4 regions of the Lysinibacillus sp. KU-BSD001 genome follow, and region 3 is predicted to be linked to each of the others. Evidence: riboswitches for the same ligand, from Rfam matches in the RefSeq annotation. Region 3 holds a riboswitch; each other region holds the start of a gene.

Region 1 (4,173 bases), on a different contig from region 3:
TGTTAACGAACAATTCCAAGTTTCAATGCAGTTTTGGTCATATTTAGTAAAAAATAATTTAATTCGTAATCCACAAGACTTCATTATGCCGTTACCTCATATGAGTATGGTACAAGGTGAAGAAAATATCAAGTTTTTAAAGAAACGTTTCGAAACAATGTCACAAAATCCATTATTCCAAGGAATGGAGTTTTCTGATGATCCGGAAACATTAAAAGAATGGATTCCGCTAATGATGCAAGACCGTCCAGCGAACGACCGTATCGCGGCGACAAAAATCGACACAGGTACAGACGTTAACTTTGGTGCGTTAACACGTATGCTAGTTAGTCATTTACAAACGCAAAACGTAGATGTTCACTACAATCATAGTGTTGAGAGCCTTAAACGTACGAAAGACGGTTTATGGGAAGTAAAAGTGTACGATAACGATGCTTGTATAATGCATTACCACTATGCAAAATTCATCTTCCTTGGCGCAGGTGGAGGCAGCTTAGAGCTATTACAAAAAACAGGTATTCCTGAAGGGAAACATATCGGTGGATTCCCAATTAGTGGATTATTCTTAGCGTGTAACAATCCAGAAATCGTTGAGCAACACAATGCAAAAGTATACGGAAAAGCTAAAGTGGGTGCACCACCAATGTCTGTTCCTCACCTTGATACACGCTATATCGATAACAAAAAATCATTATTATTCGGACCATTTGCAGGCTTCTCACCGAAGTTCCTAAAAACAGGTTCAAATATGGATTTATTCGCTTCTGTAAAACCGCATAATATTACAACATTATTAGCGGCGGGTGTTAAAGAAATGGCTTTAACAAAGTACTTAATTCAGCAGCTCATGTTATCAAAAGAACAACGTATTGAAGAGTTACGTGATTTTATCCCGAATGCGAAAGCAGATGACTGGGATATTATCGTAGCAGGTCAACGTGTACAAGTTATTAAAGATACTGAAGCGGGCGGTAAAGGAACGCTTCAATTCGGTACAGAGGTTATTACAGCAGCGGATGGTTCAGTTGCAGCGTTACTAGGCGCTTCTCCAGGTGCTTCTACTGCCGTACACGTTATGCTGGAAGTAATCAAACGTTGTTTCCCACAAAATATGAAAGAGTGGGAGCCAAAAATTAAAGAAATGATCCCTTCTTACGGTTTATCATTAATGGATCACCCAGAGCTTCTACGTGAAATTCATGCTTCAACAGCAGAGGCACTTGAACTAAGCGAAAAAGAGCTAGTGCATAGCTAATTCTTTTGTATAGAAAACAAAAAACCTTCAATCTATTTTAGATTGAAGGTTTTTTTCAGTTATTTGACAAAACGTGCACCTATATAAGTCATTTTAAAACTCATGGTAAACGGTCAAAACGCAGCGGTATTCGGTCAAAAACATGTAGGTTAGTGTTTAAAGTCAATCGTTATGCCCAAAGATTAAACTATATTAACAGAAAGTTCTATCCAAACGCGTTTATCAGGAAATAGTTGAAAAGTATCCTTTTATTTTAGATGGAAATAATGTACAATGGCAGTAATTGAATAGTGTTAACTAGGGGAGTCCAATGAGTTGGGCTGAGAGGGAAACGCATTGAAGTTTCTTGACCCTTTGGACCTGATCTGGATCATGCCAGCGTAGGGAAGTTAGAAATCTTTAGTATATGTGCAAATGTCTATATACATATCGTAAGCTGGGTCCGTTTATCTTTATCATAAATGGATTCAGCTTTTTTTGCGGATAGGAAAGTATCTGCAAAACGTAGCATCAGCTTGACCTATTTGAGTTACGCTGTGCCTTTCTAATTTGCCTCACTACTACTCGGTTAATCTAGATCTCGTCCTTTATAAATATAAAGGAGGAGTTTTTTATGTCATCAACGTCATTAAACAAAGAAAACATTTCGATTATGTCCAATTTTCCGGGGAGTAAAAAAGTATATGTGATTGGTTCAAGACCAGATATAAAAGTGCCGATGAGAGAAATTTTACTAAGCCCAACGACTAGTACAGTAGGGGAAGAGGAAAATTCACCCGTGCAAGTTTATGATACAAGTGGGCCTTATACGGATCCGCGCATTTCCATCGATATCACAAAAGGGTTAACGGCTCTTCGAAGTAAATGGATTGAGGAACGAGCAGATGTAGAAATGTATGAGGGACGGCAAGTAAAGCCAGAAGACAATGGCTATAAACATGAACATGATCCGCGTGCTCAGCAAAACATTTTCCCGAACTTAAAGCGCCAGCCATTGTGGGCAAAGGAAGGGAGAAATGTGACCCAACTTCATTATGCGAAAAAAGGCATTATTACGCCAGAGATGGAGTTTATTGCGATTAGGGAAAATATGGACCCTGAATTTGTGCGGAGTGAGGTAGCGAGAGGGCGAGCGATTATTCCTTGTAATATTAATCATCCAGAGCTAGAACCGATGATTATTGGACGCAATTTTCATGTTAAAGTGAACGCCAATATTGGGAATTCTGCGGTTTCCTCTTCGATTGAAGAAGAAGTAGAAAAAATGATTTGGGCTACACGCTGGGGCGCCGATACGATTATGGATCTGTCTACAGGCAAAAATATTCATACAACACGTGAATGGATTATCCGTAATGCGGCTGTTCCAGTGGGGACTGTGCCGATTTATCAAGCTCTTGAAAAAGTAAATGGAATCGTAGAAAATCTGACATGGGAAATTTACCGTGATACGTTAATTGAACAAGCCGAACAGGGAGTGGATTATTTCACGATTCATGCAGGTGTGCTGCTTCGTTATATTCCATTAACAGCGAACCGTTTAACAGGCATTGTGTCGCGTGGTGGATCAATTATGGCGCAGTGGTGTTTAGCGCACCACCAAGAAAACTTCCTGTATACGCATTTTGAAGAAATTTGTAACATTATGAAAGCATACGATGTAGCCTTTTCCCTTGGAGATGGTTTACGCCCAGGCTCTATTCATGATGCCAATGATGCAGCGCAATTTGCAGAGCTTGAAACGCTTGGTGAGTTAACAAAAATTGCATGGAAGCATGATGTGCAAGTGATGGTAGAAGGGCCTGGCCATGTACCAATGCATCTTATTAAAGAAAATATGGATAAACAATTAGAAATTTGTGAGGAAGCACCGTTTTACACATTAGGACCGCTGACGACAGATATTGCACCAGGTTATGATCATATTACATCTGCGATTGGTGCTGCGATGATTGGTTGGTTTGGTACGGCGATGCTTTGCTATGTGACACCGAAGGAACATTTAGGTTTACCAAATAGAGACGATGTACGTGAAGGCGTCATTACGTATAAAATTGCTGCTCATGCTGCCGATTTAGCAAAGGGGCATCCGGGAGCGCAAAAAAGAGATGATGCCTTATCGAAAGCACGCTTTGAATTCCGTTGGCGAGACCAATTCAATTTATCATTAGATCCTGAACGAGCAATGGAATATCATGATGAAACATTGCCAGCGGAAGGCGCAAAAGTAGCTCATTTTTGTTCGATGTGCGGACCGAAGTTTTGCAGCATGAGAATCTCACATGATATTCGCAATAGCGTCAAAGAAAAAGAAACGAAAGCAGTGGAAGAAGGTTTAAAGGAAAAAGCCAAAGAGTTTAAACAATCTGGTGGCACATTGTATCAATAGTTAGCGAAAAGAAGCACTTCTACGGAGGTGCTTCTTTATTTTTTAGAAGCTACCAACCATTTAATTCACTATAATGACAATTACGTGGAAAAAACACTAAGAAAATCTTAAGAATTGGTGTGTGAGTTTGTTAAGATTTACTTAGTATCATGTCCTTATACGAATCCTATAGGGGTGATTAGATGATCGGGAAGCGATGGAGGAGTGAATGGAATTGAACATTTTGATTTGTGATGATGATAAAGAAATTGTCAGGGCGATTAGCATTTATTTAGAAAATGAAGGATATCAAATATTCAAAGCGTACAACGGGGTAGAGGCGATTGATGTTATTCGCGATCACACGATTCACCTCATTATTATGGATATTATGATGCCGAAAATGGATGGCATTACGGCGACGATGAAAATTCGACAAGAGAATATGATTCCGTTAATTATGCTGTCTGCGAAATCGGAGGATCATGACAAAATACTCGGATTAAATATCGGGGCAGATGATTATATGGCTAAGCCGTTTAATCCACTA
Region 2 (4,173 bases), on a different contig from region 3:
AATTAAGCCACTGAATGATAAAGTATCAAGCAAAAATAAGACATTGCATGATGTGCAAACAGGTCACGTTTCTGTATGTACAGGTCGTCGTGCAGTAAATGAAATTTATCCTTATATTGAAAAATGGCTTAAGGAAAATTCACTTTAGTCGTTAAAAAAGAGAGCACTCAATCATTTTGTACGCCAAAATGATTGAGTGCTTCTTTTGTCTGTTTACGTATTTTTTTTTGAAAAAATCAAGGGTAGTAACAGGGGAGATTGCTATAGGAAAGCATCATACTACAAGTAAAGAGACGTTTATGCAGTCTATTTCACTTCCCACAACCCGTTTCCTGTAGTAATTCGCTGAACCCCTTCCTCACATACCCCGTAAGAGCGCCAAGAACATGTTTCACAAACGATGCCAATATCACTTGGGATGACATGTTGTTGGACGGAGGATTCAATGTCTTCCCAACTTACAATTTGTCCAATATGAAGACCGAGCTTTTCTAAAATGACAGCATCTCTATCATAAATATTGTCATCTTGACAATGATATTCGCCAGAGTTAGGATACTTTTCGCATAAATGATCAGGGCCTTTAACAAGCTGCACAAGTGTTTTTGGATTAGCTCTCAATGTTTGATGGATGCGCGTCATATTTTCTACGTATTCTTTAGAGTAGCCCATTCCTCGATACCCTAAAAGGCAAAAAAGGTGATGCCCGCGTAGTTTGTACATAATACTTTCCTCCGTATGTAATGATTTTATGTAAACATTATTGTGTTAGTAGTTAACTTATATTTTATCATACTACTCATAATGAGAAAATTCACAAATATATATTTCCATTTGAGTAACCATTGCTTTCCGCTGCGGCACTCGCTTTCCACGGGCGAGACCAAGCCTCCTCGTCGCTCATCCTTCGCTGCTCCTGTCGCTGCGCTTTCGTCGCAAATAAATTTCCTGCGGGGTCTTGAGGCCAACATGATGTTGGTCACAAAGGCGTTGTCACAGGACGTGACGGTTTTAGCCTTTGTTCTTCTATCGCTTTTCCCGTAGGAAGCTTTGCTCTGTAGCGAAAGGCGTATGCCGTCAGCTACACTCTCGTGCCTCCGCTACAAGCAACTATTGTTTCATAAATAATCGGTTGCTAAAAATAAAGAAAGCTGCTCATTCATTACGGTAGAGGCTGGGCAATTATACTTGCAAATAGAAAGAAATTGATTTCTTTTAGAGAAGAGAACTGGTTTTCTAGCATATCGAGAAGTATTCACTTTTGCCGTAGCGCGCCATAGCCACAGGAGCCAAGATTTTCTTTGCGACGAAAGCGCAGCGTCAGGAGCAGGAACAGGAGATCCAAACAGGCCGTGCCTGTTTTAGCTCCTGTGTAGGCTGTGGCAAAGCGCGGAGGCTATGATACATACCTTGTACTATTGACCTGGTATTTTTAGGATGAGTTTTTGCTCATTACGAGATACCTAGATAAGAGAACATAAATATCTATATGAAAAGGGAGAACTTATGCGATTACGACATGAATTGAAGTGGAGATACTTGTAACATATTTGAAAAGCCTTCTTGCTATTTCAACATTTGTGTAATAGAATGATGGTTAAATTCATAATAATTGAATAAATTGAAATTTTACTAGGGGATCCCTTGATAAGGGCTGAGAAGAAAGTAGTTACTTTTAAACCCTCACAACCTGATCAGATTTGTATCTGCGTAGGGAAGTAGAGTGATGTTGGGGTTTTTTGTGTACTTTTTTGTACATGGATCTTATTCAAACAGAACCACTTTCCTTTTCAGGAGAGTGGTTTTTTTTATTTGTAAAAATCGCCAAAAGGAGGGTGCATGTCTAACATGAAGCTGATGGCAGTAACGGATGATTCGCATACAGTGCTGGAACTGGCAAAGAAAATACTCCAAATTCAGCACAACGTCGACTTTATCCAAATACGAGAAAAGACAAAGACAGTAAAAGAAGTCATGACATTGCTTCACTATTTAGACGAGGGTGGTATTGAAAAAGGGAAGCTTATTTTAAATGATCGATTGGATGTTGCATTATGTAGTGGCATTCAAACGGTGCATTTGCCAGAAAAGGGGTTACCTGTACAAAAGGTGAAGGCGTTATTTCCACATATCAAGGTAGGGAAGTCTGTACATGATTATGAAGGCGCACAAGAGGCGGAGCGACAAGGGGCTGACTATGTGTTATATGGTCATTGCTTTGAAACGAATAGCAAAAAAGGAAAGGCTCCGCATGGTCTTGCCCCGATTCTTCAGATGAAAAAATATTTGAAGATTCCTGTCTTTGCAATTGGTGGGATTAAGTTAGACCAAGTACAGGCATTACAACATATACAAGCGGACGGCATTGCTGTGATGTCCGGTATTTTTTCGGCAGAAAATCCATTCGCTGCAGCAAGTCAATTCGATGAGGTGGTCAAATATGAAAACAAGCTATGAAGTAGCCGTCATTGGTGGCGGGATTATTGGAAGTGCCATTGCTTACTATTTAGCAAAAGAGCAAATCGACGTAGCGGTGTTTGAGGAAAGTCAAATCGGCGCAAAAGCGACAAGTGCAGCGGCAGGCATGCTCGGTGCTCATTCGGAGTGTGAAGGGGATGTCAATGTTTTTTTCCCTTTTGCAAGATATAGTCAGTCTCTTTATTCGAAGTTAAAAGAGGAATTATATGCGTTAAGTGGTATCGACTTGGGGTATAGAAAGGGCGGGATTTTAAAGCTTGCCTTTTCTGATCGTGACAAAAAAGAATTAGCGGCCATGTTAGCGCAACCTACTGTTACATGGCTTGAAGCAGAGGAAGTAAGAAAACTAGAACGAGATGTTTCCCCTCATATAGTAGGTGCAGCATATATCCAAGACGATATTAATGTGTTACCGATTGGTGTATGCCAGGCTTTTGCTAAAAGCGCTCAAGTTCTTGGAGCATCCATTTTTGACTATACAAAGGTGCTACACATCCAAAAACAGCATGACAATTTTCTAATTGAAACAACACGAGGACTTGTGGAAGCAAAGCGCGTTGTGATTGCCAGTGGTGCTTGGAGCACTACTTTCTTTAAGGAGCTAGGTTTACAGCATCAAATGACGCCAGTCAAAGGGGAGTGTATATCCGTTACGGATGAACAAGCTGTTTTAAAGCATACGATTTTCCATGATAAATACTATATTGTTCCAAGAAATAACGGAAAGCTTGTTATTGGCGCAACGATGAAAGAGAACGACTGGACAGAACAAGTAAGTTTAAATGGTATCGAAACATTAATTCAAAAAGCGAAAGAGCTATTGCCTACTAGTGCTCATATGAACATCGATGCTGTTTGGTCGGGATTACGACCACAAACGTTTGATCAAAAGCCATTCATCGGTCATCATCCAGAAGATGAATCCATTTTATTTGCAACAGGGCATTATCGCAATGGCATTTTGTTAGCTCCCGCAACAGGTGAGATGATTGCCAATCTCATTTTGAAAAGAGACGTGAAAAAAGAGTGGATAGAGGCATTTCGACTTGACCGCCAAAAGCCATTAACTGTTTAGGAGGTGATGAAAGCATGTTCATAATTGTAAATGGAAAACAAATTGAACTGCCAGAAACAGTTCAGACTGTTCAAGGATTGCTAGCTCATTACAATTTAGAAAATCGCATTGTTGTCGTAGAAGTAAATCAGGAAATTATCACAAAAGAAAATTATGAGACGACTAGCCTGTCACATGGCGATGTCGTAGAAATTGTTCATTTTGTTGGAGGAGGATGAAATATGTTAAAAATTGCAGATCGTACGTTTCAATCAAGACTTTTATTAGGAACTGGGAAATATCCATCATTTGAAGTACAGAAAAAAGCAGTAGAAGTATCACAATCAGAAATTTTAACGTTTGCTGTGAGAAGAATGAATATTTTTTCAGCGGAACAACCGAATTTTCTGGAGCAACTAGATTTAACGAAATACACGTTACTACCGAATACAGCAGGGGCTAAAACAGCGGAAGAAGCGGTGCGTATTGCCAAACTGGCGAAAGCTTCTGGGTTATGCGACATGATTAAAGTAGAAGTCATTGGCGATGATCGTACACTTTTACCAGACCCGATTGAAACATTAAAAGCGTCTGAAATGCTGCTTGCGGAAGGGTTTATCGTATTGCCGTATACATCGGAT
Region 3 (4,173 bases):
AACGAGTGGCGCCCATTGATCGGAATAAGTCTACATACTCCCGATCTGTCGCCTTTAAACCATCATAAGTACCCACTACGATAGGGAAAAATGAAATTAAAATCGTAACGGCAACCTTACTCCAAATCTCATAACCAAACCAAAGGATAAAGATTGGGGATAAGGCAATGATCGGGATCATTTGCGAAATGAGAACAGCTGGATACAGCATTTTCTCGATCGTTTTAGAATAAAACATACTGACCGCTAGTAAAACACCGCCCACTACTGCAATGACAAACCCGATTGTAAACTCTAATAATGTCACAGGCAAATGCTCTAAAAAAAGCGGGCGCCAATTTTCAATAATCAGCATCAATACACCCGTTGGCGCTGGAATAATAAACGCCGGAACCATGTCAGCACGTACCGCCCACTCAACAGCTAGTAAAATGGTGCAGCTAAACAAAAGAAATAAATAATACGTTTTAAACCAATTTTTAATCGTATTCATGAGCAATCTTTCTCTCTACGTTTTTTCTTAAAGTCACAAATTCCATCTCATGTAACATATCTGGTCGACGTGGGCGTTTTAACGGGACGGGAATCTGTTCAAGTTTTTTGTCTGCATGTAGTAATAAAATACGGTCGCTTAAATAGCAGGCCTCATCTAAATCATGGGTAATAAATAATACCGTTTTATTAAGCTCCTGCCAAATCGACAGTAACCAAGCTTGCATATCCTTTTTCGTAAAAGCATCCAGCGCACCAAAAGGTTCATCCAGTAACAGTACGTCCTCCCCTATTAACAGCGCCCGTAAAAAGGAGACTCTTTGCCTCATGCCACCCGATAATTGCTGGGGAAGCGCATGTTCATATGCTAATAGGCCCGCACGCTCCAGCCATTGTCTTGCCTCTTCCTTCGTATAGCTTTGGTCTTTTTTTACTTCTGATGGCAGCATCATATTGTCCAACACTGTTCGCCACGGCAACAATAAATCACGCTGTGGCATATAGCCTACATCGCCCAGCTTGATGGGGCGCCCATTTATGGTGATTTCCCCCTCATCAGGCTGCAAAAGACCCGTAATTAATTTCAAAATGGTGCTCTTTCCCGTACCACTTTTCCCTATTAATGAAACGAACTCGCCCGATTTGATTTCTACATCCAAATTAGAAATCACTGCCTGTTTATCATAGGAATAGGATACATTTTTCAATACGAGTGTCATCTTCGTTCCACCAACTCCACAACATCAATTCTGCCTGGGCGTCATTGCGTCCGCCAAAGGCTTTCACTTCTTTCAGCTTGTATTTTACACCTGCTAAAAGAATTAGATTGGCCAATCACGTTTGAAATAGTTCATATCCCAAAATAAATACTCATATTTCGATGTAATTTGGAAATGCTTTTCAAGTACAGCTAGCTCTCGTTCTGGCTTCCCATCCGCTAGCTCATCCATTAAATCAATTAACCATTTCGCTCCTTGTGCAAATTCCTCAGAGTCATATGTCTCAATCCATTTTGCATAACGGTTAGATGCTAATTGATCCCCGTATTGCTTTCTTAATAATTTCCCAATTTCCCAATAATCCCATGCACAAGGCAAAAGACTCGCTACAACCTCTGCTAAACTACCATTTTGAGCAACATTTAACATATAATTCGTATAAGCTAAGTTGTCTGGTGTTGGCTTAGTCTGCTCAAGCTCTTCTCGTGTAATACCAAATTCAGCCGCAAATTGACGATGCAACTCCATTTCAAAATGAAGTGTATCATGCAATACTTTAGAAAATTTGTTCATCATGTCTAAATTATGTGCTTTCGTCACACCTACTGCAAATAGCTTCGCGTAATCGATTAAATATACATAATCCTGCTTCATATACTGAATGAATTTTTCCTCCGCTAATGTTCCTTGTCCCAGCTCCTGTACAAATGGGTGCTGATGATTCTTCTCCCAAATCGGTTGCACATTCTCATAAAGCCTATTTGTAAATTTCGTCATTTCAATTCCTCCTAAACTTAATACTATTAGAAAGACACATCTCGCTCAAAATAGGGAGAGGTACTGTCGCATCTTTACGGATATTCATGAAATACTTTGCTGTCTACTAAGAAAAGCGCAAGCGCCCTCTCTAGCCCCGACATGCGTTGGAGAAAGGCTCACAGTGTGCTTGCCACACGAAGAGACTTTCGAAACGTCACGAGGGGCTGGTCCGCTTGCGCTAGACACTCTTTAAACTAGAAAAATTTTATACTTTCTTATCTTTTAAAAAAACCGCTTCCCCATATGGAAAGCGGCTATAAAAAGCATAGAGCTCTTTATTCCCTACTTTCCTACGCTAGCATGAACTAGATCAGGTGCAAAGGGTACAATCTCAGCCAATACGGCGCCCCTAGTAGTGTTATTCGTATAAAATTAAAAAACCCCACTCACAAAGCGATGAGTGGGGAGAATAAGTCCTTCTTATCCTACGACAACCACTTTCCTACGCTAGCGTGAACTAGTACAGGTTCAAAGGGTTTAGAACAATTGTTCAATCTCAGCCTTCAAATAAGACTCCCCTAGTGTGTTCTAATTACTATTTATAACAATAACATGAATTCACTAAAACGCAAGACAAGATTTTTTTGACAATGCTTTCCGCGGATCCATAACTATAAACTTCAACGTCCTATTACCGTCTTCGCCCTTCGCCAAAAGTGCATACTTCTTCACGTTTTAAAAACCAAGTCCCCTTATATTGAAGTCCACCTTCCCTCACTTTCAACCATTGCTTCCCAACAAAAATTAATCCATTTATATACTTTAACATTTATTCCCTCAACCATTCACTATACAATAAATACCACATACAGTCCTTTTTTAACCACTTACGTTTAGGTTGCGAAAAGAGCGTTTATCACCTGCTACACTAGAGACAGAAAGGAGCTTTGCAAATGAAAGTCCAACTAACCGTTCATGAGCAATATAAAGAAATAGAGGTACATGTGTTTACAGATGCTTATACAAATGAAGTAGAGCAGCTCATGAAAACATTAAAGTCCCCCAAAATCTCTATGATCGACGGCTATAATGCTACAGAAATTCGCATGTTGAAATTAGAGGATATTTTCACGATTTATGTGGAAGATGGAAAAGTGTATTTTCAAACAGCAGAAGAGGAATTTGAATCAAAGCGCAAACTATATGAGCTTGAAGCATTGTTTGAAGCGAGCTTTGTCAAAGTGAATAAATCTACACTCGTGAATTTATCCAAGATTGTATCCATTCAAATGGGCATTGTCTCTACCCCGCAACTCTTACTAGACAACGAAACAACGATACATATTAGTCGGAAATATTTTAAGCTACTGAAGGAAAAATTAATGATGGGGAGAGAAAACGGATGACGTACTTAAGAAGCTGTTTATTAGGTGTATTAATCTCATTAAGTACATCTTATATTATTGTAACGCTAAGTATCTTTACTGAGAATCGTGCTATTTCCGGTGACGAGCTACTGCATCAGTTACTCATTGCGATCGTCATGGGCATTGTCATCGGTCTTGCTACGACCATTTATGTAGTAGACAAACTCCCTTTTACTATCGCGACAATTATACATTTTACGGTCGTTACATTCGTCGTCATGTCTGCAGGGATCGTTGGTCAATGGTTTGACTTCAATGAACCAAGCTCCATCATGAAAGTATTTATAAATGAAGTCATTGCCTACCTCATTATTTGGGTCGTTATTTATATTTTAATGAAACAAGAAGTAGCACAATTAAATCAATTAATTCAAGAAAGAAGGCGAGAAGATGAACAGCATAGAAGTTAATAATTTGCGTAAAAAATACGGCAACTATGAAGCTGTGAAAGGCATATCATTTTCTGTCAAAAAAGGCGCATTGTTTGCGTTTTTAGGCACGAATGGCGCAGGCAAATCAACGACAATCGAGATCCTGTGCACGCTTACTCAAAAGACGGCTGGTGAAGTAACCATCGCAGGACAGCCCTTAAAAAATCAGGATGCGATTCGCAAAGAAATCGGGGTTGTATTCCAACAAAGTATTTTAGATAGTCAACTATCCGTGTATGAAAATATTATGCACCGAGGGAATATGTACAAATTAACAAAAACAACCTTACAAGAAAATTATGCTTTCGTATCGCACTATTTACAATTAGCAGATATCGAACATAA
Region 4 (4,173 bases), on a different contig from region 3:
GTTGTCATTGAGTCAGCTTACTTCGCAGGTTCTTCTGTTCGTCGTACATCAAAAGATCTAGGTTTACGTTCTGATTCATCTGCTCGTTTTGAAAAAGGCGTAGATACAAACCGTGTACTTCCTGCTGCTGAACGCGCAGCACAGTTACTTGCAGAACTTGCAGGCGGTGAAGTGTTAGAAGGAACAGTACTTGTAGATGAATTAGATAAAACACCAGCTCGCGTTGTTGTATCACCTGACTTCGTGAATGCGCGTCTTGGGATGAAGATTTCGCTGGAAGATATGCTATCGATTTTACATCGTCTAAAATTCGATGTAGAAGCGGCAAATGGCATGCTTATTATTGACGTACCAACACGTCGCGGAGATATTAAAATTGAAGAAGATATCGTAGAAGAAATCGCACGTATGTATGGGTACGATGAAATTCCAATTACATTACCAGCATCTGATGTGGTAGGCGGTTTAACAGCATATCAAGGAAAACGTCGTATTGTGCGTAGTGTAATGGAAGGTGCTGGTTTATACCAAGCGGTGACATATTCCCTTACTTCTGCGGAAGCGTCACAAAAATTTGCGTTAAAAGCAGAAGAAACAACAAAGTTATTAATGCCAATTTCAGAAGAGCGTTCTACATTACGCCAAAGCTTAATCCCACACTTAGTGGAAGCAGCTGCATACAATGTGGCACGTCAAATTGATTCGGTTGCATTATATGAAATCGGTTCTGTATTCCTTGGTCAAACAGCGGATGAATTACCACTTGAAGAAGAACATTTAGCGCTTGTTTTAACAGGTAAATGGACGGATCATGCATGGCAAGGTGAAAAGAAAAATGTTGATTTCTTTGTGGCGAAAGGAATCGTTGAAGCAGTAGTGACAAAGCTTGGCTTAACAGATCGCATTTCTTACGTAAAAACTACTATTGATGGCTTACATCCAGGACGTACAGCACATGTGCTACTTGATGGAGAAGTAATCGGTTTAATCGGTCAGTTACACCCAGCAGAACAGAAAAAAGCAGGTGTCAAAGAAACATATGTAGCGGAACTAAACTTACTCGCTATTTTAAGTGCCGCAACAGAAGAATTAGTGTACACACCTGTTCCACGTTTCCCAGCGATGACACGTGATATTGCATTAGAGCTTGACCGTACAATGCCAGCTGGTGAAATCGTAGCTATTATTAAAGGTGCGGGCACAAAACTGTTAAAAGATGTGAAAGTGTTCGACGTTTACGAAGGGGAGAAAATGGCAGCAGGCAAAAAATCAGTTGCTTTCTCTTTAACTTATTTCGACCCAGAACGTACGTTAACAGATGAAGAAGTAGTAGCAGCACATAACAAAGTACTAAAAGCATTAGCTACAGCAGGTGCAGAAGTACGCTAAGACCAGTACGTGTATTTCAGGCATGCTCTTTTACAGGGCATGCCTTTTCAATTGACTGTTTCGTGTAGATGGGGAAACATCACTCAAATGAGGTTGTTATTCTTAAATGAATATATTATCATGAAGACAGATGAATAGTACCCACAGGAGGGGCCGAGGTAGTCGGCTGAGATTGTGCACACAACTGCACTGACTCTTTGAACCTGTAAGTTAGTACTTGCGTAGGAATGTGGATAGAAACCGACTTTCAAGCGATGTCAGGCTCTGTCCTGATATCGTTTTTTCTTTTTCACTCGCGTTAATTTAGTGGAAAGTATCGGTGAATGTTAATGTGATAAAAAACCTAATATGAAAGTGAGATTAAACAATATGAGTTTACAACAGATTCGTGTTAAACAGCCACTTGTATTATGTATGACAAATACAGTAGCAGCTAATTTTACAGCGAATGGTTTATTAGCAGTAGGAGCTTCGCCGCTTATGTCTGAGGCGTTGCAAGATGCAGAGCAATTAGTTGGCATCGCTAATGCGGTACTCCTTAATATTGGGACAGTACATGATGCTTCGTTTCAAGCGATGTTAGCAGCGGGGAAGGCAGCAAACGACAAGGGAATTCCTGTTGTATTAGATCCAGTTGGTGTGGGCGCATCAGATTACCGCCGCCGTGTTGTAGAAAAGATTTTAGAAGATGTAAAAGTGGCTTGTATTCGTTGTAATGTAGGTGAACTAGCGGCACTTGCTGGCGTGCACTGGGAAACAAGAGGTGTTGATAGCGGCGAAGGAGAAATGGATGTTATCGAAGTTGCTCGTTTAATGGCCAAAGCGTACAATACGATTATTTTTGTGACAGGCTATACAGACGTTTTAACAGATGGGGTGCATGTAGTCGAAGTGACAGGTGGACACGAAAAAATTACAAACGTTACAGCAACAGGATGTTTACTCAGTGCATTAACAGCAGCAGCTTGTTCATTGGAAGGGAATCGTCTACAGCAGTTACAAGCGTTAGCAGCTGATTACCAACAAGTAGCTGCACAAGCTTGCCAATACGGGATTGGTACAGTGCAAGTTGAAATATTGAACGCACTCGAACAATTATCAATGGAGGCTAAATCATGAATATTGTTATGACCATTGCCGGCTCAGATTCAGGTGGCGGGGCAGGCATTCAGGCAGATTTAAAAACGTTTCAGGAATTAGGCGTTTTTGGTACGACGGCTATTACCGCACTTACCGCGCAAAATACGCTAGGTGTAGAAGGCATTTCACCTGTAGATTCAGATTTTGTAGTACAACAAATACTGGCGGTTTTTCGTGATATGCCAGTGAAAGCGATTAAAACGGGTATGTTATTTTCAGCTGAAATTATAACGTCCGTTGCCGAAGTATTACGTGAAAAGGATGTACAACTTGTCATTGATCCAGTCATGATTGCTAAAGGTGGTGCAACACTTTTACAACAAGCGGCCATTGAAGCGATGAAAACAACGTTATTGCCACTCGCAACTGTCGTGACACCGAATATTCCAGAAGCCGAAGTGTTAAGTGGTGTGACGATTACAACGTCGGAGGATATCGAAAAAGCGGCACAAGTCATATTTGGCTACGGTGTGCAATGTGTTGTCATGAAAGGTGGCCATTTAGCGGGTGACACTGCGGTTGATACGATTTATTTTGCAGATGGGTCATCATTTGCTATACAAAGTGAACGTATTCAAACGAATCAGACACATGGAACAGGTTGTACATTTTCAGCGGCACTAACCGCCTTTTTAGGGCAGGGATATGACATGAAAACAGCCATTATCGAAGCAAAGAAATTTGTCCAACTAGCAATTCAAAATCCACTGAATATTGGTCACGGACATGGACCGACGAATCATTTTGCGTATAAACAGCAACAGGGGCAAGTCGAGGTGAGAGTCATTGAAGCGTGAACAACTAAGTGTGTACTTTATTATGGGGACACAAAATGCAAAGCATAAACAACCTTTACGTGTATTAGAAGAAGCATTACAAGCAGGTGTGACGATGTTTCAGTTTCGTGAAAAGGGTGACGGGGCATTGACAGGTGAGGCATACGAACAATTTGCGAAGGATTGTCAAGCGCTGTGTCAACAATACAATGTCCCATTTATCGTGAATGACGACGTGGAACTAGCATTGAAACTACAAGCAGATGGTGTACACGTAGGTCAGGAAGATGAAGCAGTAATGACAGTGAAAGAACGGATAGGCGATATGATTTTTGGTGTATCGGTGCATACGATGGAAGAGCTAGAAGTAGCACTAGCAAATGGTGCAACATATGTCGGTATTGGGCCGATCTTTGCAACAAAATCAAAAGATGATGCCAAAACACCTGCAGGAACCCATTTTTTACGACAAGTGACAGAAACGTATCCACATTTATGGACAGTTGCGATTGGTGGTATTACGGAACAAAATGCTTGGGAGCCCCTTCAGGCAGGCGCAGATGGTGTAGCCGTTATTTCTACCATTTGTGAAAGTGAATCGATTGATCAAACAGTGCAACATCTAAAAAATATGAAATAAATGACGAAAAAGCGACACAATTGTCGCTTTTTCTTGTTCTATTTATAGACGAGGGCGTTTTCCCTCCTATACAATTAAACTGTGAGTCTTATTTATATGAAGGGAGGCATCGTTTTGACATTTCATCCAATTAAACTATTACGTATAACAGGCATTTTAGATGGAATTTCGCTTTTAGTTCTATTATGTATTGCGATGCCATTAAAATATTTCGCGGATTTTCCGCTC

The links. A riboswitch is a leader RNA that binds a small molecule or an ion and turns the genes downstream of it on or off. The one in region 3 is predicted to bind thiamine pyrophosphate.
Region 1: linked by a shared signal. The riboswitch ahead of thiC (phosphomethylpyrimidine synthase ThiC) and the one ahead of tenA (thiaminase II) in region 3 are both predicted to bind thiamine pyrophosphate.
Region 2: linked by a shared signal. The riboswitch ahead of AAGS61_RS17005 (thiamine phosphate synthase) and the one ahead of tenA (thiaminase II) in region 3 are both predicted to bind thiamine pyrophosphate.
Region 4: linked by a shared signal. The riboswitch ahead of thiM (hydroxyethylthiazole kinase) and the one ahead of tenA (thiaminase II) in region 3 are both predicted to bind thiamine pyrophosphate.

What each region holds. Positions count from the first base shown of each region.
Region 1 covers NZ_JBDQZI010000011.1:2,601-6,773, reverse strand. The annotation lists gene mqo (malate dehydrogenase (quinone)) at 1-1,255, shown strand, start outside; TPP riboswitch at 1,545-1,659, shown strand; gene thiC (phosphomethylpyrimidine synthase ThiC) at 1,869-3,644, shown strand; gene AAGS61_RS14865 (response regulator transcription factor) at 3,853-4,173, shown strand, end outside.
Region 2 covers NZ_JBDQZI010000014.1:8,162-12,334, reverse strand. The annotation lists gene phaC (class III poly(R)-hydroxyalkanoic acid synthase subunit PhaC) at 1-148, shown strand, start outside; gene AAGS61_RS17010 (DUF1284 domain-containing protein) at 307-723, opposite strand; TPP riboswitch at 1,625-1,734, shown strand; gene AAGS61_RS17005 (thiamine phosphate synthase) at 1,840-2,457, shown strand; gene thiO (glycine oxidase ThiO) at 2,441-3,553, shown strand; gene thiS (sulfur carrier protein ThiS) at 3,568-3,771, shown strand; gene AAGS61_RS16990 (thiazole synthase) at 3,775-4,173, shown strand, end outside.
Region 3 covers NZ_JBDQZI010000008.1:100,237-104,409, reverse strand. The annotation lists gene AAGS61_RS13020 (ABC transporter permease) at 1-493, opposite strand, end outside; gene AAGS61_RS13015 (ABC transporter ATP-binding protein) at 480-1,211, opposite strand; gene tenA (thiaminase II) at 1,314-1,988, opposite strand; TPP riboswitch at 2,301-2,391, opposite strand; TPP riboswitch at 2,453-2,560, opposite strand; gene AAGS61_RS13005 (hypothetical protein) at 2,662-2,799, opposite strand; gene AAGS61_RS13000 (LytTR family DNA-binding domain-containing protein) at 2,924-3,376, shown strand; gene AAGS61_RS12995 (DUF3021 domain-containing protein) at 3,373-3,807, shown strand; gene AAGS61_RS12990 (ABC transporter ATP-binding protein) at 3,788-4,173, shown strand, end outside.
Region 4 covers NZ_JBDQZI010000003.1:216,817-220,989, forward strand. The annotation lists gene pheT (phenylalanine--tRNA ligase subunit beta) at 1-1,389, shown strand, start outside; TPP riboswitch at 1,526-1,634, shown strand; gene thiM (hydroxyethylthiazole kinase) at 1,759-2,508, shown strand; gene thiD (bifunctional hydroxymethylpyrimidine kinase/phosphomethylpyrimidine kinase) at 2,505-3,326, shown strand; gene thiE (thiamine phosphate synthase) at 3,316-3,945, shown strand; gene AAGS61_RS06425 (MFS transporter) at 4,060-4,173, shown strand, end outside.